Regions from separate parts of the Paraneptunicella aestuarii genome, predicted to be linked through region 1. Evidence: predicted binding sites of a transcription regulator. Region 1 holds the regulator's gene; each other region holds the start of a gene.
What was found. Region 1 encodes sigma-54, which starts transcription at its own class of promoters, with help from an activator protein. Its sites were predicted from a motif close to GTTGGCACGNNNNTNGNNT; they were not measured.
Positions count from the first base shown of each region.

Region 2: the regulator sigma-54 is predicted to act here: its motif matches at 1,845-1,863, upstream of fliE (flagellar hook-basal body complex protein FliE).
Region 3: the regulator sigma-54 is predicted to act here: its motif matches at 3,199-3,217, upstream of KIH87_RS15880 (flagellar hook-length control protein FliK).
Region 4: the regulator sigma-54 is predicted to act here: its motif matches at 2,761-2,779, upstream of flgB (flagellar basal body rod protein FlgB).

Region 1 covers NZ_CP074570.1:4,497,685-4,503,838, forward strand. Annotated here, with positions in the region: gene KIH87_RS17505 (HPr family phosphocarrier protein) at 1-69, opposite strand, end outside; gene rapZ (RNase adapter RapZ) at 107-952, opposite strand; gene ptsN (PTS IIA-like nitrogen regulatory protein PtsN) at 949-1,392, opposite strand; gene hpf (ribosome hibernation promoting factor) at 1,419-1,706, opposite strand; gene KIH87_RS17525 (RNA polymerase factor sigma-54) at 1,734-3,218, opposite strand; gene lptB (LPS export ABC transporter ATP-binding protein) at 3,285-4,010, opposite strand; gene lptA (lipopolysaccharide transport periplasmic protein LptA) at 4,010-4,525, opposite strand; gene lptC (LPS export ABC transporter periplasmic protein LptC) at 4,542-5,111, opposite strand; gene KIH87_RS17545 (KpsF/GutQ family sugar-phosphate isomerase) at 5,170-6,144, opposite strand.
Region 2 covers NZ_CP074570.1:4,111,572-4,117,725, forward strand. Annotated here, with positions in the region: gene fliF (flagellar basal-body MS-ring/collar protein FliF) at 1-1,434, opposite strand, end outside; gene fliE (flagellar hook-basal body complex protein FliE) at 1,450-1,776, opposite strand; gene KIH87_RS15915 (sigma-54-dependent transcriptional regulator) at 1,989-3,338, opposite strand; gene KIH87_RS15920 (sensor histidine kinase) at 3,343-4,614, opposite strand; gene KIH87_RS15925 (sigma-54 dependent transcriptional regulator) at 4,815-6,154, opposite strand, start outside.
Region 3 covers NZ_CP074570.1:4,104,437-4,110,590, reverse strand. Annotated here, with positions in the region: gene fliG (flagellar motor switch protein FliG) at 1-344, shown strand, start outside; gene fliH (flagellar assembly protein FliH) at 372-1,163, shown strand; gene fliI (flagellar protein export ATPase FliI) at 1,236-2,567, shown strand; gene fliJ (flagellar export protein FliJ) at 2,571-3,014, shown strand; gene KIH87_RS15880 (flagellar hook-length control protein FliK) at 3,244-5,091, shown strand; gene fliL (flagellar basal body-associated protein FliL) at 5,342-5,863, shown strand; gene fliM (flagellar motor switch protein FliM) at 5,883-6,154, shown strand, end outside.
Region 4 covers NZ_CP074570.1:900,241-906,394, forward strand. Annotated here, with positions in the region: gene flgA (flagellar basal body P-ring formation chaperone FlgA) at 1-549, opposite strand, end outside; gene KIH87_RS03680 (chemotaxis protein CheV) at 710-1,633, shown strand; gene KIH87_RS03685 (CheR family methyltransferase) at 1,784-2,614, shown strand; gene flgB (flagellar basal body rod protein FlgB) at 2,905-3,309, shown strand; gene flgC (flagellar basal body rod protein FlgC) at 3,483-3,905, shown strand; gene KIH87_RS03700 (FlgD immunoglobulin-like domain containing protein) at 3,915-4,838, shown strand; gene flgE (flagellar hook protein FlgE) at 4,863-6,154, shown strand, end outside.

The DNA.
Region 1 (6,154 bases):
AAGCTGCGTTGCAGCGCGAGCATGTAAGCCCAGTTTATTTACAATAACAAGATTCTTTTCCAGTCTCATACACTCACTCACTTCAATCTTACAGGGTAGATTGGCATTAACTGCTTAATTCGCGGTGTCTCACTTGTACATCTGGATGAGAGGCTTTAAATACATTAGCTAACATTTCGACGACATATACCGAACGGTGTTGACCACCAGTGCAACCAACGGCGACAGTAACATAGCTGCGATTATTGCGTTCCAAATGCGGTAACCAGGTCGCAATTAAACTTTGGATTTGCCAGACAAATTTGGCAACGATTGGTTGAGAACCAAGAAACACCTGAACAGGTGAGTCAAGGCCGGTTAATGGCTTAAGTTCAGGTTCCCAATGAGGGTTGGGTAAAAAACGGGCATCAAACACATAATCGGCATCTTTAGGAATACCGTGCTTGAAGCCAAAAGATTCAAATACCAACACTAATCTTGAGCTTTTCTTGCCCAAAATGCGCTCTCGCACTAATTCTGCCAATTGATGAACCGATAGCTTGTCGGTATCAATATACAAATCAGCACGCTCAGCGATTGGAGCAAGCACTCTACGCTCAGCTTTTATCGCCTCAGTAAGAGACATTTTTTGTTTCGAAAGCGGATGCAGACGACGAGTTTCACTAAAGCGCTTCAATAGCACATCGTCACTGGAATCAAGGAAGACAACGGTCACTTCCCAATTAGTGGGTAAGTAATCAAGAATTTCGTTCAGTTCGTCAGGATCTTTGGGAATGTTTCTAACATCAATGCTCACCGCCACTTCTTCATACTCATTTTCAACCGTATGGGTGAGGGTTGGCAGCAAGTTTACCGGAATATTATCGACACAGTAGTAGCCCAGATCTTCCAACGCTCTGAGCACGATGGTCTTTCCTGAACCTGAGTGACCACTGATGATAATCAGTTTCATACCAAAGCCTCATACAAAGCTTGTTCTGACTCAGCTTTACGTAACTTACGAACAATGTCTCGATCGTTGAGTTTATTGGCAATCGCTGAGAGGATTTTGAGATGGTCGGTGGTATCGTTTTCTGGAACCAGAATCGCAAAGAAAATATCAACAGGTTGATTGTCGATAGCGTCAAACTCTATTCCATCCTGACAGGTAATAATTAAAGCGATAGGTTTTAGCAAACCGGGCAAACGTCCATGAGGAAGTGCAATGCCATGCCCAATGCCCGTACTTCCCATGCGTTCTCTACTCAATAAACTGGTGAGAACTTCCTCTGAGTCTATTTCATCAGACACATCTGCGGCTAACAGACTCAAAAGTTCAAGGATTCGCTTTTTACTTGAGCACCCAATGGCACGTTTAATGCCGTTGGGTGCAAGGATGTCTTTAATATCCATTTTTCTGGTACTGCTTTAAGCTCTAATTAGTGCTTTTTAAGTTTCTCTTTGTATTTAATAACCTGGCGATCCAGTTTATCAATCAAAGAATCAATAGCAGCATACATATCTTCATGTTCAGATGCCGCGAAGATTTCACCGCCATCAATATGTAGTTTAGCTTCTGCTTTCTGACTTAGCTTCTCTACATTCAGGATCACGTGAACATTATTAATATGATCGAAGTGACGCTCCAATTTAGTAAATTTATTATCAACATAGTCGCGTAATGCGTCGGTAATTTCTACGTGATGACCAGTTAGATTAATTTGCATGATCGTCTTCCTTTTTTGGGAACGAGCCTATAACAAGCTCTTACGTTGGTTAGACGGAGGGATCGAGAGCGATTCCCGGTATTTTGCGATTGTTCGCCGAGCCACCATAATACCTTGGTCGGCCAACAATTCGGCAATCTTGCTATCGCTGAGTGGTTTAGCCTGATTCTCGGCAGCCACCAGCTTTTTAATCAATGCACGAATAGCGGTTGAAGAGCATTCTCCGCCATTCTCAGTAGCAACATGGCTACTAAAAAAATACTTCAACTCAAAGATACCTCTGGGAGTATGCATATATTTCTGGGTCGTAACCCGGGAAATTGTTGACTCATGCATATCTACCATTTCAGCCACATCATTTAACACCATAGGCTTCATCATTTCAGGCCCATGTTCAAAAAATCCTTGTTGCTGTTGAACGATACAATTGGCTACTTTCAACAAGGTTTCATTGCGACTTTCAATACTTTTGATAAACCAGCGCGCTTCTTGCACATGATTGCGAATAAACTGGCTATCATTGCTGCTTTTGGCACTTTTACTCATCGCAGCATATTGCTGATTAATATTCAGCTTTGGCACGCTATCAGGGTTTAATTCTACCATCCAACGTCCGTTTTTCTTACTTACCGATACATCAGGAATAATGTAATCCGGCTGTTGGGGATTAATTTCACTGCCGGGATGCGGATTTAACGTCTGTAATAACCGCAGCACTTCACGAAGTTGCTCTTCTTTCAGCTTAGCCTTACGCATTAATGTGCGGAAGTCTTTGCTCATTAACAGGTCTGAAAAATTTTTCAGAATGTCACGCGCTTCTTTCAGCCAAGGCGTGTCATCTTTAAATTGTGATAGCTGAACCAATAAGCATTCTTGTGGTGTATGAGACGCACATCCAACAGGATCGAACCATTGAATACGTTTACGAACACATTCCACTTCTTCCAGCTCTACATCTTCCAAGTCTAAACCCTGAAGTATTTCTTCGCTGGAAATCTTTAAATATCCGGAATCATCAACCGCATCAATAATAGCAATGGCAATAGCTTCGTCAGTTTCAGAGAAAGGGGTTAAGCGCATTTGCCACAGCAGATGATCCTGAATGGAATCGACCGTTTCTCCCTGATAGACATAATCATCGTCACTGCCGCTGGAAATAGGAGAAGGTGCGGGAGCTGAAGACGCACTGTAATATTCGTCCCAAGTGCTGTCTACTGGCAACTCGTCAGGCATTGATGCACTTTCCAGTACATCAGAGGTATCCATTGAATCTGATGATGTATCAGGATAATCATCACCATTTAATTTTTCTAACTGGCTGTCGAAATCATTTTCGTTGTCAGAGCTATTGTGGTCATGCTCTTCAATTTCCAACAAAGGATTAGCATCTAACGCTTCCTGTATCTCCTGACGTAAATCAAGCGTAGACAATTGCAGCAATCGAATTGCCTGCTGCAATTGTGGCGTCATCGTTAATTGTTGACTGAACTTAAGCTGTAATGATGGTTTCATCTATATTGGGTGCTTATATTTTCGGTCGTTGCGAGGCTTTGTTATCCGCTTCTTCCAATTGTTTAACTATAACGTGAATTGTTCGCCCAGGTATACATCTCTGACCTGTTGATTGTTTAAAATCAATTCTGCGTTTCCTTCGGCGATAACTTGACCATGGCTCACAATGTAAGCATGTTCACAAACATCCAGCGTTTCTCTTACATTGTGGTCGGTGATTAAAACACCAATGCCACGCTCTTTTAAATGTTGAATAATCTTCTTTATATCATTTACCGAAATCGGGTCAACTCCAGCGAAAGGCTCATCCAATAATATAAATCGAGGATTCGCAGCCAGAGCTCGGGCAATTTCAACCCGACGACGCTCGCCGCCCGACAGACTCATACCTAAATTGTTACGAATGTGTCCAATATTGAACTCATCCAACAAGTCATCGGCTTCTTGTTCACGTTGCTCATCACTCAATTCTTTGCGCGTTTGCAATATCGCCATTAAATTCTGATATACGGTCAATTTTCGAAAAATCGAGGCTTCTTGCGGCAAATAACCAATACCATGGCGCGCACGAATATGCATAGGTTGTAGTGTCAGGTCTTGCTGATCAATGAATATCTGCCCTTGGTCTAATGGAACCAAGCCTACAATCATGTAAAAAGTGGTCGTTTTACCCGCCCCGTTAGGACCCAGTAAGCCAACGATCTGCCCAGCACTGACTTCAATAGAAACGTCCCGAACAACTTGTCTGGATTTATATGACTTGGCGAGATGCGTGGCGCATAAGGTAGACATTATTTTTTGTCTTCTCCCTTTTTCTTCGCGGCTTCTGGACGGAAAACCGTAACAACTCGACCTTCTTCACCGTTTTGGCCTTCGGCTGATAGCTGCTGCTTATCGAGATTAAAAGTGATGGAGTTACCTTTTACCATGCTGCTGTTTTGATGTAGCTCTGCATCGCCTGTTAAGGTTAACGTGCGGTTTGATACTTGATATCGGATCTCATTGGCAACGGCGCGAATGTCAGAACCATCGTCCATGGTTTGGCTGTAAATAGCAGGATTACCACGAGCAATAAAAACTTCTTTGCCTTCACCTTGAGAAGCATTCACTTCCACTTCCTCAGCGTCAATTTTCAATGAGCCCTGAGAGATATGAACGTCTTCTTTAAAGATAGATGTCTTGCTTTTACCATCGACAAACTGGGATTTTGAATCAACCGTAATCGGCAGTTTAAAATCCTGACTGTCGGCTTGCACCAAACTAATGCAACCGACCGCTACGGCACATACCAATGCCATTTTAGCCATTCGCTTACATGACATATTAGTTAACCGCTTTAGGGTTAAATACGGTTTGAACATGATCAATTAACTCAAACTTTCTGGTTAATAAGTTAGCGACAAATCCATTGCTATGAATAACATAATCCTGACCGGTAATGATCACTGGTTCATTGGATGTCATGGTCTTGTCAGTTAAATTTATTTCTATAAAACTGGTTTCAATCTGCTGCACAAAACCTTCGTCATTCAAGGTTTTAATCAGTACATTGTTTTCCAGCTGAATACGATTATCTTCGTATAAAGTACCTTCCAGAGCATTCACCTGCCAAGGCGACTCTGTTCGCTCAGTAAAAATAGTGTATCGAGGACGCTCAAACACTGTGAACCCAAGCTCTTCAAAATGTTCCATTTTGGTCGCGAAAACCTTATGTGACACCATCCCCTGCTTGTTATACAGGGTACTGAGCATTTCATTTGCCTGGTAGTTAGCTTGCCAACCAAGCTCATCCTCTTCGGTCTGCTGTTCTTTGTCTGTTTCCATCCACATGGGGAGATTTAATAGCAAAATCAATAGAAACAGGAAAAGAATACTGACGGTTAAGCGATTCATAGCCACCCTCTACCAACAAGTGGTGTCTCTGAGTTAAAGACTATGAATTCACAAAGCATCAAGCGACTCCGGCTTTTAACAAATCAAGCATATTCAGTGCGCCAACAGGGATGCGATTGTTATCTAACACCACAAGTCCATTGATACTGCGGGTTTCCATGATGTTAAGCGCTTCAGCTGCCAGCATATCTGCGGTGACCGTTACCGCGCTTTTAGTCATGACATCAGCAATCGGCGTATGATGGATATCAACTTTAGCATCAATAACGCGTCGCAAATCACCATCCGTAAAAATACCTTCAAATTGACCGGCATCGTTCACAACAGCAGCCATGCCCAAACCTTTATTGGAAATTTCCAATAAAGCTGAGCTTATGGTTTCTTTGCTATCCACAATCGGAACCTGATCACCGGAGTGCATGACATCAGCCAATTTCAATAACAACTTGCGTCCCAAAGCACCCTGCGGGTGAGACAACGCAAAATCATCGGAAGAAAACCCTCTGGCATCCAGCAATGCGATGGCTAACGCATCTCCCATAACCAAAGTCGCGGTTGTACTGGATGTGGGCGCCAAACCAAGGGAGCAGGCTTCTTTTTCTACCTTGATACAAAGGTGAACATCTGAATATTCCGCCAAGCGTGAGGCAGGGTTCCCAGACATGGCAATAATACGGATCCCCATGCGCTTCACTACGGGTAATAAAGCGAGCACTTCATCCGTTTCACCGGAATTGGAAATGGCCAGCAACACATCCTGCTTGCTGAGCATGCCCAAATCGCCATGGCCAGCCTCTCCGGGATGCATATAAAATGCAGGCGTTCCCGTACTGGCAAGTGTCGCAGCAATCTTATTAGCTATGTGGCCCGACTTACCCATACCAGTAACAACAACCTTGCCAACACATCCCAACATCATTTCACACGCTTGGCTAAAATCTGTAGAGATATATTGCTTAAGATCTTCTATGGCTTTGGTTTCAATCTCTAGTACACGTAGACCGGAGTTAATGTAATTATCAGTATTATTCATTCTAAAAAGT
Region 2 (6,154 bases), 390 kb from region 1:
TTTCACGATAGCCAGCATCAATACAATGATAACCAAACCACCGACAGCCCACTTAACTGCGCGCATAAACCATGCTTGCTCCCAGATTTCCTGCTTAATCATGTCAGAGTCATCCACTCGACTGAATGGAATGCTGACCACTTCAAGAGAATCGCCACGAGTGACGTCAAAACCAATGCCACCTTGCAACAAGCGACGCAAATTCAACAATTCTTCCTGTGAGCGCGGCTGCGCAGTAGGATTGCCTTCAGCATCAGTTGTTGACAGGTAATCAACCGCAACGGAAACACTCAAGCGACGGATTACGCCAGTCTGTTGTTTAGTATGACTGATAGTCGTGTCTAATTCATAATTACGAGTCGCTTCTTTGCGTGAACTGCCCGGAGTAGAACGTGTAGAGTTTGAACCCGTTGCCTGTTGAGGAATAGTAGAGTCCAGCGGCGGCTGATTGGTCAACGCACCAGGGATACCAGCAACAACGCTACCTACCGTGTTATTTTCCATGGTCATTTCACTACGAACGGCTGGTAAATCAGGGTTATAACGCTTCTGGGTTTGCTCAACAGAAGTGAAATCCATGGTCACATCAACTTGAGCCGTGTAATTCTCCATGCCCAAAACAGGAATAAGAATAGAGTCGATCTTTTCCAGATATTCTTTTTCACGTTGCTTTTCAATTTCATATTCTTTACGTGAACGAGCAGAAAGAGAATCTTGTGAACCTGAATTCAACAGGCGTCCATTATTGTCTGTAACAGTAACGCGGCTTGGTTCCAAACCTTGTACGGCAGAAGCCACAATATCCACAACCGCATCCACTTCTTCACCGGATAAGATAGAACCGCGGCGCATGGTAATAACAACCGTTGCACTGCCCTGCTTTTCACGACGTGCGAACACGTTCTCTTTAGGTAATGCAAGTAGAACTTTAGCGCGAGAAACGGAAGACATTTCTTCAATGGTGCGCGAGATTTGCTGTTCTCTGGCGTGCTTCAAACGCTCCTTTTCAACGCGTTGGCTTACACCGAAGCCCATATCCTGCATGATGATTTCATCACCCGCTTTAGGATCCTGATTGATACCTTGACGAGTTAAACCCAAGCGGATATCACGGAATTGATCTTCAGTAACATAAATAGTGTTACCTTCGAGGCGGTAAGGAATTTCGTTTTGATCCAGATAATCCAGGGTTTCAATCAATTCTTCCGTTGGCATTTTCGCCAAAGGACGGTAGTCAGGTTCCTGTGCCCAAATCACAATGAAGATTGCAATAGCGACACAAATTACCAAGGCAATAACCAGCACGATTTGACGTAGCATATCGACACTGCCCAAGGCCTCCATAAACCCGGATTTTTGCTCTGTATTTAGATCTGAGTCCAATGAATCGACACCAGATGTTACAGCTAATTCGGTTCCAGTTGCTTCAGCCACAGTTCACCCCTTCCGTTACACCGGCATGTTCATGATTTGTTTATAGGCTTCCATCACTTTATTACGCACCTGAACGGTTGCTTCAAAAGCGATGCCGGATTTTTCTTTTGCCACCATGACGTCTGCCAGGCTTAAGCTCTTGTCACCCATCTCGAAAGCCATCTGCTGATTACGTGAATCTATTTGCATACTGTTCACGTTATTTACAGCATCGGCCAACATATCAGAAAAGTTTTTGCTGGCAGGGTTTACTTGAATAGATGGTGCTTCAGGCAAGCCAATTTGGGCTTGAGCAGCCATGGTTTGCATTTCACTGAATAAAGCTTGTGCTTTAATGTCCATCGTTATCCCCTCCTCAGGGTGACTAATAATTGACACAACATCAATTTGTTGACTAGTTACCTAGAACAAAGCAATTGGCGTGCCAAATTAAAATTAGTTAAATATCAGTATGTTAACTGACACTTTTCAGAGTGGAATAATTGACGATGTCTTTTTACAGGCGAAAGCCAGTGCAGTAATGCACTGGACATTTAACCTATTTGGAAGGAAATCTATGCAGGAAACTCAATCCCCATTTCTCGCATTTTTGCCAGTTTGTACCTGAGTGTTCTCGGGCTAATGCCTAGCTTCTCAGCCACTTTTTTACGACTACCATGACAAGAAGCTAATGTATCCAAAATAATTTGATGCTCTTGCTGACGTAGCTCGTTACCCAACACACTGGCGGTTTGAGTTTCTTCAATATCATCCTGAATATCTGCTGGCGCTTCCGTCATAATAGAATCGATCATTAAATCGGTTGCTTCAATTTGATGCCCATTGCACAGAATCAAAGAACGCTGGATGACATTTTCCAATTCTCGAACATTACCCGGCCATTGATATTGAGCCAGTTTATTGCGTGCTGATGCAGACAATACCGGAATAGCAACGCCTTGTTGCTTGGCGTGGCGCTCTATCATGTGCTTCGCCAAAGGCACAATATCGTCAGGACGCTGTGCCAAAGGTAGCCAGGTAAGCGGGAACACATTCAAGCGATAATATAAATCTTCGCGGAATTTCCCTTCTTGCACAGCCTGACGCAAATCACGGTTACTGGTCGCGATAACGCGTAGATCAAGGGCAATGGTTTTACGACTCCCTAGTCGTTCGACTTCACGTTCCTGCAACACACGCAGTAGCTTCGCCTGCAAAGCCAGATCCATTTCAGTTATTTCATCTAATAAAATCGTTCCGCCCTGAGCCTGTTCAAATTTTCCAGGGCAAGCTTGTAAAGCTCCTGTGAAAGCGCCTTTTTCATAACCAAATAAAGTGGCTTCCAGCATATTCTCGGGAATAGCAGCACAGTTAATCGCCACAAAAGCTTCGTCGTGACGGTTTGACTGGTCATGAATATAGCGAGCCAAGACCTCTTTACCTGAACCACTTGGCCCTAACACCATGACGGTTGCATCGGATTTCGCCACTTTAGACGCCAACTCTAATAGCTGCTTACTGGATTTATCACCCACAACGGGCGCATACGCTTCCATTTTTCTCGCCGGTGCATAACGCCCAACAATGTTGAGCAATACTTCTGGCGAGAATGGTTTTGCCAGATAATCGGTCGCGCCTTCCCGCATAGCGAAAACGGCGTCATCGATAGTGGCATAAGCCGTCATTAATAGAATGGGTAAGTTCGGAAACTTGGTTTTAATGCTCTGCAGCAGGTTTAATCCTGTGATGCCGCCAAGCTGAATGTCGCTAACAACGATATCAATATGAGAATCCTGCAATCTTGCCAGAGCCATCTCTGCGCTGTCGCAGGCTAACACATCATATCCCCCAAGGATTAAGGTATCGGTCAAGGCTTCTCGTAAACCTGGATCGTCTTCAACTAACATGACATTTGCTTTTAACATGATCTTAGCTCCTCATCGCTAGAGCAGGAGAACTCTGTGAATTTTTGTGAATAGGTATATTGTCTTCGAGTGACTCTTCGCATACCCGGTGAATAGGTAGGTGCATTCCAATACAAGCCCCACCCGCATTCTGATTGCGCACGGAAACATGGCCTTTGTGCGCCTGAGCCACTGATTTAACCACAGCCAACCCCAATCCGGTTCCCTGAGAACGCGTGGTGAAGAAAGGCTCAAAAATATGCGCCATTTTGTCTTCGTCGATGCCAGTACCGGAATCAACGATAAATACATCAACATCGCTCGGGTTATCTGGATTACGCTGCGCAATAAAGCGAATCGGTTCGCCTTCGGGAGAATGTTGCAGGCTGTTATGAATCAGGTTTTGCAGCGCACTTGCCAACGCGGTCTTATTACCAAGAATGATCAAATCTGGCTCAGGAACATCCATCACCAAACTGCATCCTTTAGTCATTAGCATGGCTTCCGAACCAGCATAAACTTCGTTCATCAACGACTGTAACGACACTTCACTGACAACCTGCTCTTCTCCACTTTTGGCGAAAAGCAGCATGTCGTTAATTTGGCTTTCTAAATCTTTCAAACGTGACTGTAGTTTTTTACAAAACTGCTCTCTGGCGTCAAATCCAATGGTCGGATTCAATAGATTGGCTGCATACAATGTTGCTGCCGATAACGGCGTTCTAAGTTGATGTGCCAATGACGCAACCATCTTGCCTAAAGAAGACAGGCGTTGCATATGGCTAACGCGTTGTTGCAGCAATCGGGTTTCGGTTAAGTCAGTTAACAAAATCAGCTGGCCGGGTTCTTCTTCCAGAGGCGAGATAGATAGTTTGACTCGGCGTCCATCATGCAATGAGATCTCATGACCATCATCTTTTCTTGGACGAAATGAACGAGCAATAATGGTACGCCACAACTCACCTTCAAGTGGTTCTCCCAACATATCTTCCGCAACAGCGTTTGCTTGCCGAACGATACCTTGACCGTCAACCAACACCACACCAGCGGGCATAACATCCAGAATATGTTTCATACAACGCGGGGAGCTAAAAGGTGCTGAGCTATTTTTTGCATCTTTACGGCTTCGACGTCCCTTGGCGATCAATGGCATAGACACAGATTCAGATGAAATCTGTTGATCACTACCAGCAATCGGTATTCCGGAGTGCTGTAGATGTTCTTGTCGATCTACATGTCGATGTTCAGATGTTTGCAGACTATTGGACTGCATATTGACCTGCACGTTAACCTGCATAGCCACCTCGCGTCAAATTAATAACAGTGAGTGCAAAGCAGATACCGTGCCAATATTAATTATTGTTTTATTTCAATGCATTAGAGTATTTTTAAAGTGCGAATTACAGCGCCAGTTTTTTGGCAAGGCGCTCTTATTATCAATATGAGCGCCTTGTTTTGATTCATGAAGCATGAGGTTCAATAAGCTAAAAATATCGCCTACTTGGAGATATTGTATTTACGCATTTTTTCCACCAGCGTTGTTCTTCTCATGCCCAAGAACTCTGCTGTACGAGCAACAACCCAATCATGTTGATCCAATGCTTTGGTGATCATGTCGATTTCCAGATTCGACAAATAATCTTTCAGATTCATCCCTTCTTCCGGCAATGTTATGGAACCCGGTTCAGGTATGCTGAGAGCCATCCCTTCAGAACCAGAAGACTCTACATTAAATTGTTCTTCTACATCAGAACTATCGTCGCTGTCATCATCAAAATCACCGAACAGCGAGTTTAACGCTTCCCTTTCCAATAATTCATCAGGGTATTCGGGTTGATATTCAGCAAATTCAACATGCTGATATTTGGGTGGTAAATCTTGCACATTAACAACCTGATTCGGGCACAGAATAACCATACGTTCAACCAGATTGGACAATTCACGTACATTACCTGCCCACTTGTGCTCCATCAAAGAATTGAGGGCTTCTTCGGTAAACTTCACAGATTTACCTTCTCGCACTTCAAATCGAGAGATGATCTCTTGCAGCAATAAGGGAATATCCTCTTTGCGTTCACGCAACGAAGGATTTTCGATAGGAAACACATTCAAGCGATAATACAGGTCTTCTCGAAAATCGCCGGACGAAATCATGGATTCCAGATTTCTATGTGTCGCCGCAATAATACGAACATCGCATTCAATTGGCTTAGTACCACCGACACGCTCATAAGTACGTTCCTGAAGTACCCTCAGCAGTTTTACCTGCATTTGCAGTGGCATATCACCAATCTCATCCAGGAATAATGTACCGCCTTGAGCCAATTCAAAGCGACCTTTACGAGAACTCACCGCTCCGGTAAATGCGCCCTTTTCATGACCAAATAATTCACTTTCCAATAACTCTCCCGGAATAGCACCGCAGTTTACCGGAATAAAGGGCCCTGACTTACGATTTGAAAGATAGTGAACGTTACTGGCAATAACTTCCTTACCTGTACCAGATTCCCCCAATACAAGCACATTGGCATCCGTAGGAGCCACCTGCTGGATCATACGGCGAATTTCCTGGATCTCTTTGCTTTTACCCACCAAATTCTGGAATTTAGCATCCCGAAGTTGTGATTCAGTACCAGGTTTATGCTTTATATATTCCTGACAGCGATGTAATAAGCGGGTCAAGATGGGATAAGTGACAGGCTCCTCAAGCTCACCAACCACATTCACCAATTGCTGTTGCAACTGGTGTTGGTCATTGATAACGATAAAAGGTAACCCCGGAAATAGCTTCACAAAGCTATGAGCATTTTGAAACTCGTCACCAGCAAGAATGATGG
Region 3 (6,154 bases), 390 kb from region 1:
GCGAGCAAGACGAAGAAATGAGTCAACAGATTCAAGACCTTATGTTCGTATTCGACAACCTTGTGGATGTGGACGACCGCGCTATGCAAACCATTTTGCGCGAAGTTCAGCAAGATGTACTTATCAAGGCCATCAAAGGTGCTGAGGACGAGCTTAAAGACAAGATCACTCGCAACATGTCGAAGCGTGCTGCGGAAATGTTGATGGATGATTTGGAAGCGCTTGGCCCTGTACGTGTCAGTGAAGTTGAAACTGCACAGAAAGAAATTCTATCCATTGCCAGACGTTTGGCTGACGCCGGTGAAATCATGCTTGGCGGCGGCGGTGGCGAAGAGTTCCTGTAAGCTGATTCCTTAAATTTGGGGTAAATAATGATAACCGCAAGAACCTTGGATGAACAATTGGCTGAAGAAGCCAAATCTTGGGAACTCCCTATTGTCGATAAAAAGCTATATAAGGGCACACATCAGACCAATGCCTTGAACCGTACAGAGGAATGGAAGTATGAACCCCCCGAGGAGGAAGTGGTTATTCTTCCTCCTACTGCCGAAGAAATTGAAGAAATTCGCCGTGCAGCCTATGAGGAAGGTTTTTCCCAGGGGCAGCAGGAAGGCATGGAAAAGGGGTATCAGGAAGGATTAGAAAAAGGTCAGCAGGAAGGTCATCAACAAGGTCTGGAAGCGGGTCATGCGGAAGGATTAGAACAAGGACAAAGCGAAATTGCTGAGCAAGTGGCTATTTGGCAACAGCTAATGACCACACTACACAATCCGATTGCATCAATGGAACGTGAACTGCAAAAAGAATTGGTGGCGCTTTCTGTAAGCTTGGCAAGATCTGTGGTTCGCCATGAAGTTAAAACCAATTCAGATATTATTTTTCAGGCATTAGCCGACGGTTTGAAAGTCCTTCCCATTCGAGAGAACGCCTACCAAATTCGTATGCATCCGGAAGATATTGAGTTAGTGAAAACACAGTTTTCAGATGAAGACATTGAGCGCCACAATTGGATATTCGTGGAAGCGCCTGAACTTTCGCGTGGTGGCTGCGACATTATGACCGACAACAATGCGGTTGATGTCACTGTTGAAAGACGTTGTCGTGACGTGTTGGACAGATTCTTGCAAGAGCAAGGATTATCGTCTGAGCAAGTGTCGGAATAATGGCATTGTCATAACGCGCTTGTCTCTGATCCGTTGAGTCTCAACCAAGAACAACCAATAGAAAAGTGCGCTATGGATTTCCTGAATAAAGTCAGAGAATTACAAACTCAAGTTCCGCAATCAGTGAGCGTTGCCTCGGGCAAACTTGTACGTGGAGTGGGCTTGACGCTCGAAGCGGTAGGCTGCCAACTGCCTGTTGGTAGTCAATGTCTGGTTCAAACTATTGACGGTGAAATTGAAGCTGAAGTGGTCGGTTTCGCTGAATCCATTACCTATCTCATGCCTACCGAAGCGGTAAAAGGTATTGTTCCTGGTTCTCGGGTAATGCCGCTAAGTCGTCAGGAAGGCATCCCTGTAGGTATGGAGTTGTTAGGCCGTGTTGTTGACGGTAACGGTCAACCTTTAGATGGCTTGGGCGCTATTAAAACAAACAAACGCGTTCCTCTTACCCGTCCTCCCATGAATCCCCTTATTCGTAAACCAATAAAGCAACCTCTGGATGTTGGTGTGCGCGCTATTAATTCCATGATCACGGTGGGTGTAGGCCAACGTATGGGCTTGTTTGCCGGTAGTGGTGTGGGTAAGAGCGTGCTACTTGGCATGATGACCCGAGGTACAACGGCGGATGTTGTAGTTGTGGGTCTGGTTGGCGAACGTGGTCGAGAGGTTAAGGAATTCATTCAGGATATCTTGGGCGAGGAAGAACGTCAGAAATCTGTCGTTGTCGCTGCACCCGCAGATACTTCTCCTTTAATGCGCTTAAAAGGTTGCGAAACGGCGGTGAGCATTGCCGAGTATTTTCGTGATCAAGGCATGAATGTACTGTTACTTATTGATTCGTTGACACGTTATGCCATGGCACAGCGTGAAATTGCACTGGCTGTCGGTGAGCCTCCAGCGACCAAGGGCTATCCGCCTTCGGTTTTTGCCCGTTTACCTGCATTGGTTGAACGTGCTGGAAATGGCGCTGAGAATCAGGGCTCGATTACCGCATTTTATACCGTGCTAACAGAAGGCGATGACCTTCAAGATCCTATTGCTGATTCTGCCAGGGCGATTCTGGACGGGCATATTGTTTTAGCGCGTTCATTGGCTGATTCAGGCCATTTTCCTGCCATTGATGTAGAAGCATCAATTAGCCGTGTTATGCCAATGGTGGTGAGTGATCAGCATATGGATACTGCCAGAGCATTAAAGCAGGTGTATTCCACGTATCAGCAAAATAGAGACTTAATCAGTATTGGAGCTTATTCCAAGGGAACGGATCCTCGAATTGACCTGGCTATAAAGGCCGAACCAATCATTAATAAATTCCTGCAACAAAAAATGAAAGAGATTATTCCTTACGATGAAAGTTTGCAGGAAATGGTTAAGTTGACTCAGGCAATGCGCCAGGGAGGCTAGGTTATGGCAAAAGCTCAACTTGTTATGCTGGCTCAATGGGAGCAGGAAAAAGAAGACAAAGCGGCGATGGATTACCAAAAGGCAATGCTGTTTGTGAATCAAAACCGCACCAAGTTGCAAGGACTGGAAAATTATCGCTTGGAGTATTTTCGTCAAATCCAGAAAAAAGGCAGGGAAACAGGACTGGAAGCCAGGTCTTTTAATCAGCATCAAGGTTTTATTAGCAAATTGGATCGCGCCTGTGAGCAACAAAGACAGGTTATTCACAACGCGGTACTGGCTGCTGAGCAACGGAAAAGTCTGTGGTTAAAGCAACAACAAAAGCGTAAAGCGATAGAAATGTTGCTGGATAAAAAGAAACAGATTGCGATGGCGAAAGAAGCTCGGATTGAACAGGCAATGATGGATGAGATTGCACTACAGAAATTTATACGTAAGGCCCGATAAGCGACGTTAGAAGACAACAATAATGAAGTTATTTGTTGCTATTGTTCAAAATTGGAACAGTTTTTGCTGAGCTTTTGTATTGAAGCTGTAATTAGGCAATAACCATTGCCTGTTAGGCTGAAATCATCCGGTTTTATTGCCGGAATGATGAAGGCTAAAGTTAAAAATATAATAATATTAATGAGTTAGCTCGTTAATCGAATTAGGAATTAAATGAGGATTGCGACCAATGATGCAACAACTTGCCGCTAAAAAGACAGACATTGCCTCAAATGTTCAAATAGGTATTGCTTCTGGGAGCTCCGAACAACCATCATATTCCGGGAAAGGCCAAGACTTTGCTTCTATGTTGGAGCGTAGTCATGCAGCAGAGAAGACAACGCCTCCCCCTGCCTACAAGAATAGTAATAGCACCAAAAGCGTTCAGGGTTCTGAAAAGGCTTCCAATTCGGTAGAAAATACGGCAGCTACTCAACAGTCAGCCAAACAGACAGAGCAATCTGAAGCCGTTGCCCAGCAAAAGAATGCTAATGATCCTGGTGATTCGGTTGCTAAGAAAGAAGCGACAACCGATGAGCAAGCATCAACATCACAAGATCAACAAGATTCAGTAAAAGCGGAAGGTGAGTCTGCCCAGAATGACTCTGCTGAAGGACAACAGGATAATGCGCAGCAATCTGCTGAGCCTGACGAAGCGCAAAGCGAATTGGTACAAGAAGCAGCAACGCATTTTGATTGGTTGGCTATGCTCGACAAGTTACACGGTCAGGGATCCGACAAAGCGGAGTTGGAAAGTGATGGTGTTAAGGCTGATGTGGCTGTTGAAACCGATATGCAGGGTGAGCTGGATAAATTATTGAATGGTCAATTTGATGCAGTTCAAAGCGATGCGCTGAAAGAAGGTGTTTCTGATATTGAATTGATTACTGACATGCCCACAGATGAACAAAGTATCAGCAATGAGTCATTGCAAGAGATTCTGGCAATGATTGATTCACTGTCACAGAAAGACGACGTATCTGAAGAAGAGTTGCTGCAGCTGGATGCTATGATCGATCAGTTTTTGACACAAAATCCTGAGTTGCAGGATTCACCATTGAAAGAATTAACTGGCAAGGACTGGTTACAGATAGATTCCAAATTTTTGACACATTTGATGAGCAATGTGGCAGGTGAGCAGACAGTACAAGCGGACGCTGAAATTAAAACCGATGATCCTCTGCTAGATAAATTAGTCAATGCAGATCCGACACAGTTGCAAAAAGCCGCAGAGCATATTGCAAATCAGGTACTGCCTAAGGAATCAGTATCTGCTGAGGTGAAAGAAACCTTTGTCGATAAGCTTAAGGCGGGGGTTGAAGAGTTGAAGTCTCAAGCACAGCAAGGGCAGCAATCAGGCAATGATTTAGGGCAAGTGGTGAAAGATGCTGTGGCGGCCGCGACAGGGGATAACTCATCAGCAGCGATGGATCAGGCGAAATTACAGCAAGTCCTTGCTAGCACTAACAGCACGATGGATATGGCTGCTCAGTTAGTCGATCAGAAAGCAGGAAATGCGGAAATGGCTAAGTCGGTTTCGGCTGCTAATGCCAAAGAGGCGAATGTGGCTCAGTTGGAAAGTGCTCGTCAACAGGCCGCTAATCAGATGGATAGAACGGTTAACATTCATAAACCTGATGCTCCCCAGAACCTGGCTGACAAAGTGCAGTTGATGGTTAATCAGAAGAATATGACAGCCGATATTCGCTTGGATCCACCGGATTTAGGCACCATGAAGATCAAGGTAAATATGTCGGGTGAAGCTGCAACGGTTAACTTTGTGGTTCAGACTCAACAAGCCCGAGAAGCGTTGGAGCATGCTGCACCAAGATTAAAAGAGTTATTGGACGAGCAGGGTATTCAATTGGGACAGTCTTCTGTTGAGCAAGAATCTAAACAGCAGGATGCTGAAAATGCAAATGGACAGTTTGCTGGTGGCTCAGGCGGCTCAGGCAATGAAGTGGAAGAAGAGTTTGTTGAACAACAAACCGTGCGGATGGTTAATGGCTCGGTAAATGGCATTGATTATTTTGCCTGATGAAATGAGCGTCAAATTTGTGAACTGTTGCTTTGTTTCAGATGAAAAGTAACAAGATTGATTGAGGAACGCCTACAATTCATAATGAAAAGGGATAATTATGAAGAGTGGAATTATTGCTTGGCGAGGTTAGTCTAAACAGCAATAATGCTACACCCGAGACAAGAATTTGTGGGCTGTTGCTTAAGTTTTAGCTGGTTTTTGATGCCCATACAGTTGTTGAGTTAAGTTAATAGCTAGCGAGATAAGCATGGCAGATGAAGAATTAGAAATGGAAGACGGTGGTGGCAAGAAGAACAAGATGATGTTGATCATCATTATTGTTGCTGTTCTTGTTGTTGCTGGTGGTGGTGCATTTTTCTTTTTAGGTGGTAGTGAACCTGTACCTGAGGCAATGCCTCAAAATGCTGGGCAAGGTGGGGCTGTCCCAGGTGCTCAGGGGGCGAATGTTGGCACTGCGCTTTATGTTGCAATGCCACGACCATTTATCTTTAACGTGCCCGGCGCAGGTAGAGATAGGTTGGTACAGATTAAAGTACAATTGATGGTTAGAGGTTCGGATAACGAAGAACTGGCCAAAATGCATATTCCAATGATCGAGGGTACATTGCTGCGAGTGTTTAGCACTTCCAGTGCTGATGACCTGGTAACTGAAGTTGGTAAAGTGGCAATGCGTGATCAGTCTTTGCGTGAAGTGCAAAAGGCGATGCAGGAAATTGCCAGTAAAGATGTCGTTGAGAATGTACTGTTTACTGGTTTTGTTATGCAGTAACAGAGAATAGAGGCGCAACGTGAGCGATTTACTTTCACAAGACGAAATTGATGCCCTGCTCCATGGGGTCGATGAGGTCGATGAAGAGGATATCGACGAGTCGGAGTCGAGTTCTTCGGCACTGGAATATGATTTCTCTTCTCAAGACCGTATCGTGCGTGGGCGAATGCCTACCCTGGAGATGGTCAACGAACGTTTTGCTCGTCATATGCGGGTGAGTCTGTTCAATATGATGCGCCGTTCTGCTGAGGTGTCGATTAACGGCATCCAGATGATTAAATTCGGTGAATA
Region 4 (6,154 bases), 1.3 Mb from region 1:
AGAGTCCCCTTTGCAAACAAAGCACAGCATGTTTGGAGTGATCGGTTGATTTGGCCGACTGCGTCGTTTCAAGCGCGCGCCAATCAAGGATTCTACACTAGTGTAGGTACTTCCCCGCAAGCGCTTCTTATCAACCTGTACAACATCTAAATCATCGGCTGTTAACACACTTCCTGGAGATAATGCGGTATTAGGAACTACCACAGGTTGAACTTCGTTAACATTAACTACTGTATAAATGAACCAATTGTTACTTGGACAACTTACTTTTACAGTGACATTGCTTTGCATGAGTGTGCCTGAGCTATTAGAAACCTCTAATGGTAATGGACACACTGGAATATTTAACCTGGGATCGATGCTATTAGCTTCAACGGTAATAATTGAGTCATCCGTTTGGGGAATATTGTTGCGAACAAAGGATTCTGCAGCCTCAACAACAAGTTGATGCGAAGGATTTTCTTGTGCAACACTGTGACCTTGAACCGCTAACGCAAGACCGAGTAAGGAATATTTTAATATTTTCATCATCTCAGGTATATTTTTCATGTTCGTTTGTCTTCAAGTTGGCTATGCTTTTGTATAAGGCAACTTACGAAATATTGATAACGTCAATATTCAGGCAGTATGCAAAACTTTATTCACCAACAAAGGCTATTAAAGTTTTGTTTGCAAGTTTTGCGCCTGTTTGACTCGAATCGAGGAATTTATGGCTGGAATATTAGACTCAGTAAATCAACGCACCCAATTGGTAGGCCAAAACCGACTTGAATTATTGCTATTCAAGCTACAAGGCAAACAGCGCTATGGAATCAATGTATTCAAGGTGCGAGAAGTATTGCAGTGTCCACAGTTAACCAGCATTCCCAAATCAAATTCATTGATTCGTGGTGTTGCGCATATTCGTGGACAAACCATTTCTGTTATCGATATGAGCCTGGCAACAGGGGGAAGAGCGATACAGGATATTAGTAACGCATTTATTGTTATTGCTGAATACAACAGAACGGTTCAAGGATTTTTGGTTTCATCGGTTGAACGTATCATTAATATCAACTGGGAATCCATAATGCCTCCACCGGAAGGTACGGGGAAGGCTAGTTATCTAACGGCAGTGACAGAAGTTGATAAAGAACTTATCGAAATTCTGGATGTTGAAAAAATTCTGAATGAAATCTCTCCAGCTAACGCTGAAGTGAGTCAAAAGTTTGCTGAAAATATCCATGTAGAAAACCCTCGCGGTAAGATCATCTTTATTGCAGACGATTCATCTGTTGCCCGTAGCCAGGTTAAAAAGGCATTGTCTAGCTTGGGTATGGATATTGAGATGGCTAAAGATGGAAGGGAAGCGTTGGTCAGATTAAAAGAGATCGCATCTGAAACTGGAGATATAACAGATAAAGTTGCTGTTTTGGTTTCAGATATTGAAATGCCAGAGATGGATGGTTACACCTTAACCGCTGAAATTAAAAGTACGCCTGAGTTAGCTAAACTTCATGTAATATTGCATACGTCGTTGAGTGGCGTCTTCAATCAGGCAATGGTTCAAAAGGTCGGTGCAGACGACTTTATTGCTAAATTTCACCCCGATGAATTGGCTGCATCAGTTCAAAAGTGGATGGATGCTAGCTAATACGTCTATGCTTTAGGCTGTTAGGAATTCGTTTTCGCTCATATGAGTTGTAAGTTTGTAAGCACCTGTCCGGGTGCTTACCCTGTCTATTTGTTGAAAGCGGTGTGTTCTTCGCTGTTGGCATTAAGCTTTTTATAGGAATCTTACGTAGTGCCAGATAAACAGATTTGTGATGGCGATTATGTGCGCTTTAGAGATTTTCTGGAGCGACGCTGTGGTATTGTGCTTGGAGAAAACAAGCAGTATTTGGTGCGCAGTCGTCTTTCACCATTAATGCGTAAGCATGGTTATATCAACCTTTCTGATGTCGTTGATGAAGTGGTCAATGAAAAATGCAAAGGATTGGTTGATGAAGTGGTTGATGCGATGACCACGAACGAAACCCTATGGTTTCGTGATAGTTACCCTTTTCAGCTCTTAGCCGAAGAAATCTTTCCAAAGTTTAAGGATCGCAAACAGCCTCTGAAAATTTGGAGCGCCGCTTGTTCTTCCGGACAGGAACCCTATTCTCTGGCAATGACAGTGTTGGAATTTCAGCGTCGTTATCCAAGTGCCTTTCCTGGCGGAGTACAAATTTTGGGAACCGATATTTCATCTGAGATGCTGAATAGATGTAAAGAAGGTGCCTATGATAGCCTGTCATTGTCTCGTGGCTTATCAGAAGAACGTAAGCGTCAGTTTTTTGACTCGGTGGGTGACGGGGTGTTGGCGGTGAAAAGCGAACTCAAGCGTATGGTGAGTTTTCGTTCGTTGAATTTGCTGGATCCTATTTCATCCCTTGGGCGTTTTGATATCGTGTTTTGCCGTAATGTGTTGATTTATTTTTCATCAGAAATGAAATCAACAATATTGTCTCGTATCGCCTCGACACTAAACCACGAAGGGGCTTTATTTCTTGGCGCTTCTGAATCTATGTCTGGGTTGTCAAACGACTTCAATTTAATACGTTGCCCGCCTGGATTGTATTACTCCAAGAAGTAGTTTTGTGTATTGAAAAGGAGAGTATCACTCTCCTTTTTTAAAGCGCCAATTTAGCGTTTTTGTTGTTAGTTCATTTCTCTTTTAAGCCTTTATTTATAAGGCTTTCAATATAAATACTATCCTTTTTTTTGTTTTGCTATCCCATTCTTGGCATCAAGTTTGCTTTGATCCGACAAAGTCACAACAAAGCCAGATTCTGGCATTAACTGAATAAATTTTTGACGCTTTAGTTTTAAACATACTGCGGTTTCAAAAATTTCGTTTTAGATATTTCAAAGGGGAGTAAAGCAATGGCGATTAGTTTAGATAGGCTGACTGCTTTTCATCAACGGGCTGTTAACGTGCGTAATGACCGCATGGAGGTTATTGCTGGAAACCTCGCTAATGCCAATACTCCCGGATACAAAGCGCGAGATATTAATTTTCAGGAAGCAATGAGGAGTGCAACTTATGGGCAGCAGCACAACCTGACCAGAACAAACGAAAAACACTTGTCTGCTAGCAGCAGTGCGCTTCCTCGCGAAATTCAGTTTAGAGAAACGAATCAACCTGATACAGGTGATGGCAATAACGTAGAAGTTCAAAAAGAAAGAAATATGTTTTTGGACAACGGCCTGCGTTACCAAGCCAGCTTGCAGTTTCTTGATGGCAAATTTAAAGGTTTTAAGAAGGCTCTCACTGGCGGTCAGTCATAAGCGAGTAAGTCTTTTTGAACGGTATTTTTTGTATTGGTACGGAGTTTGCTTTCTCCAATAAAAAAGCATCATAAGCGGCAATCATTGCCGAGCTGGTACTGCCAATGATGGTGGGTATCGAAGAGTTTTTTGACTTTGCCTTAGGCAAATAATGTAGGTGGAGGGCACTAATCATGAGCCTGTTTAATGTAATGAATATCGCTGCTACAGGAATGCATGCAGAAAATGTTCGCTTGAATACAACAGCCAGTAATGTGGCAAACGCGAATAGTGTCAGCAGTAGTTACGATCAAACATACAAGGCGCGTCACCCGGTTTTTGCTGCTGCATTGGATCAAGCCAATCAGGATCAAACGAGAGGGACTGGTGTTGAGGTGTTGGGTGTGGTTGAAAGTCAGAAGCCTTTGCAGGTTGAGTATTCACCGGGTCACCCAATGGCTGATGAAAATGGCTACATCTACAAGCCTAACGTTAACATCGTTGAGGAAATGGCAGACATGATGTCAGCGTCAAAAAGCTATGAAACCAATGTTCAGGTTGCCGATACAACCAAGCGAATTTTTAGTCGTGTTCTGATGCTCGGTCAAGGTCGTTAGGGGTAAATAATGTCTAGCATAAGTGGTTTAGATACAGGGCTATACTGGCCCTCTGAAGATGCTGTTCCGGTTGCTGATAATAGTAATTCACAACTATCGCAGGAAGACTTCTTCGCCATGTTAACTGAGCAATTGTCGAATCAGGATCCCACCAAACCGGTAGACAATGATCAAATGGTTGCCCAGATGACGAGTTTCACAATGGCAGACAGCTTATCCAGGCTGAATGATAAATTTGATGCTTTTGCTCAGTCCATGAACTCGAATCAGGCTCTTCAGGCAAGTAGCTTGATTGGCCAGGAAGTTCTGGTTAATGCCGATTCAGGTACAACTTGGAAAGAAGGCAATGTGTATGGAGCGATCGTTGCTGAAACAGATGTAGAAAACCTGCAGATTCAAATAACTGATGAATATGGTCAGGTGGTCAGAACGATTGAAGGCGGTTCACAGAGCGCGGGTAATATCTCATTTGGTTGGGATGGTACTGACGACTACGGCAACTTCTTGCCTCGCGGAAAATATATCATTGAAGCCAATGGCACTGTGGGTGGGCAAAACCAGTCACTGGATGTGGTGATGGAAGCTCAGGTAACAGGATCTGCGGTTGCCGCTGATGATATGAAAGATGTGCAAATTATCATTGAAGATCAGGCCGGGCAGGTTATCCGCAATATTGATGTCGGCAACCAATATGCTGGCAGTATCGATTTTGGCTGGGATGGTACAGATAACAATGGATATCTCGTTCCCCCTGGCGATTACAAAATAAAAATACAGGGAACAGTGAATGGTCAGGACGAAGCATTGCAATTTGGCATTAACCGCCGAGTTACAAGCGTGAGTCTGACTGGCAGTGGAACTGATGGTGTCATCCTGAATTTAGCGGGTGATCAGAATATTAAACTTGCTGATGTTATACGGGTCGGCGGTTGATAAAAATCCAAGAGGAGAATACGAATGTCCTTTAATATAGCACTGAGTGGAGTTTCTGCTGCTCAGAAAGATTTGGATACTACAGCCAATAACATTGCGAACGTTAATACGGTTGGTTTTAAAGAATCTCGAGCCGAGTTTGGCGATGTATTTGCTGCATCATTATTGTCGGGCGGCAGAACTAAAGTGGGTGACGGTGTGTTGACTAATGAAGTCGCGCAACAGTTCTCACAAGGTAGCTTGCAGTTCACGAACAATGCCTTGGATTTGGCGGTTACCGGAAACGGCTTTTTTGCCACGGTTCCTGAGCAAACATCTCGAGATTTCTCTTTTACTCGAGCAGGCCAATTCAAACTGAATGACGACAACTTTGTTGTTAATTCCAATGGTGACAACCTATTGGGATTCCCGGTAAACGCCGATGGTACATCAGCATCAGTTGCATTAAGTACCGCAACACCGGTACGTATTCCGGATTCATCTGGCTCTCCAACACCAACTTCTGCTGTTGATATGAGAATGAACTTGCCGGCGGGTGTTAATGGTGTTGATCCATTGTTATTTAATCCGGCGGATCCGTTAACTTTCAATGCATCTACCTCAGTGACCATTTATGACTCGCTAGGTGATTCACACGTAATGACGTATTACTTCATGAAGGATGCGGGCGCGACTAACGAATGGTTGGTTACGGTTGAAGTAGATAATACGCCTATCGAAATCACCGATGACACCGGAACCGGCTTTGCTGGTGCCATCGCTGCAAATACGGTTGGGACAACCTTTTCCGCGCCAGGTATTCCTGCGTTCAGAATGGTATTTAGCCCAGGTGGTGACTTCACGGGTATTCAAAACTCACAAGGTACATTTCAACCTACAGGTGACGTAGTGACCATGCCATTAGGTAATCCACCTATCAATAATGGTGCATCTACTACGCAACAAATTACTTTGGACTTTGCATTGGATGCCGCGAACGCAACACCAGATGAACCGACTCAGTTTGCTTCTAACTTTGAGGTAACGTCACTGGAGCAAAATGGTTTGCCAGTAGGTCGATTGACTGGTATCGATATCGGCCCTGACGGTTTGGTTCGTGCAACCTTCTCGAATGGTACTTCCACACCGATTACTCGAGTTGCGCTGGTTCGTTTTGCTAACGAGCAAGGTTTGACTCAGGCGGGTAATACACAATGGAAAGAAAGTATTTTGTCAGGCGAAGCTTTGGCAGGTGAGGCAACAACCGGAACATTCGGTACGATTAACTCATCGGCGTTGGAACAGGCTAACGTAAACCTGACTACCGAATTGATTGA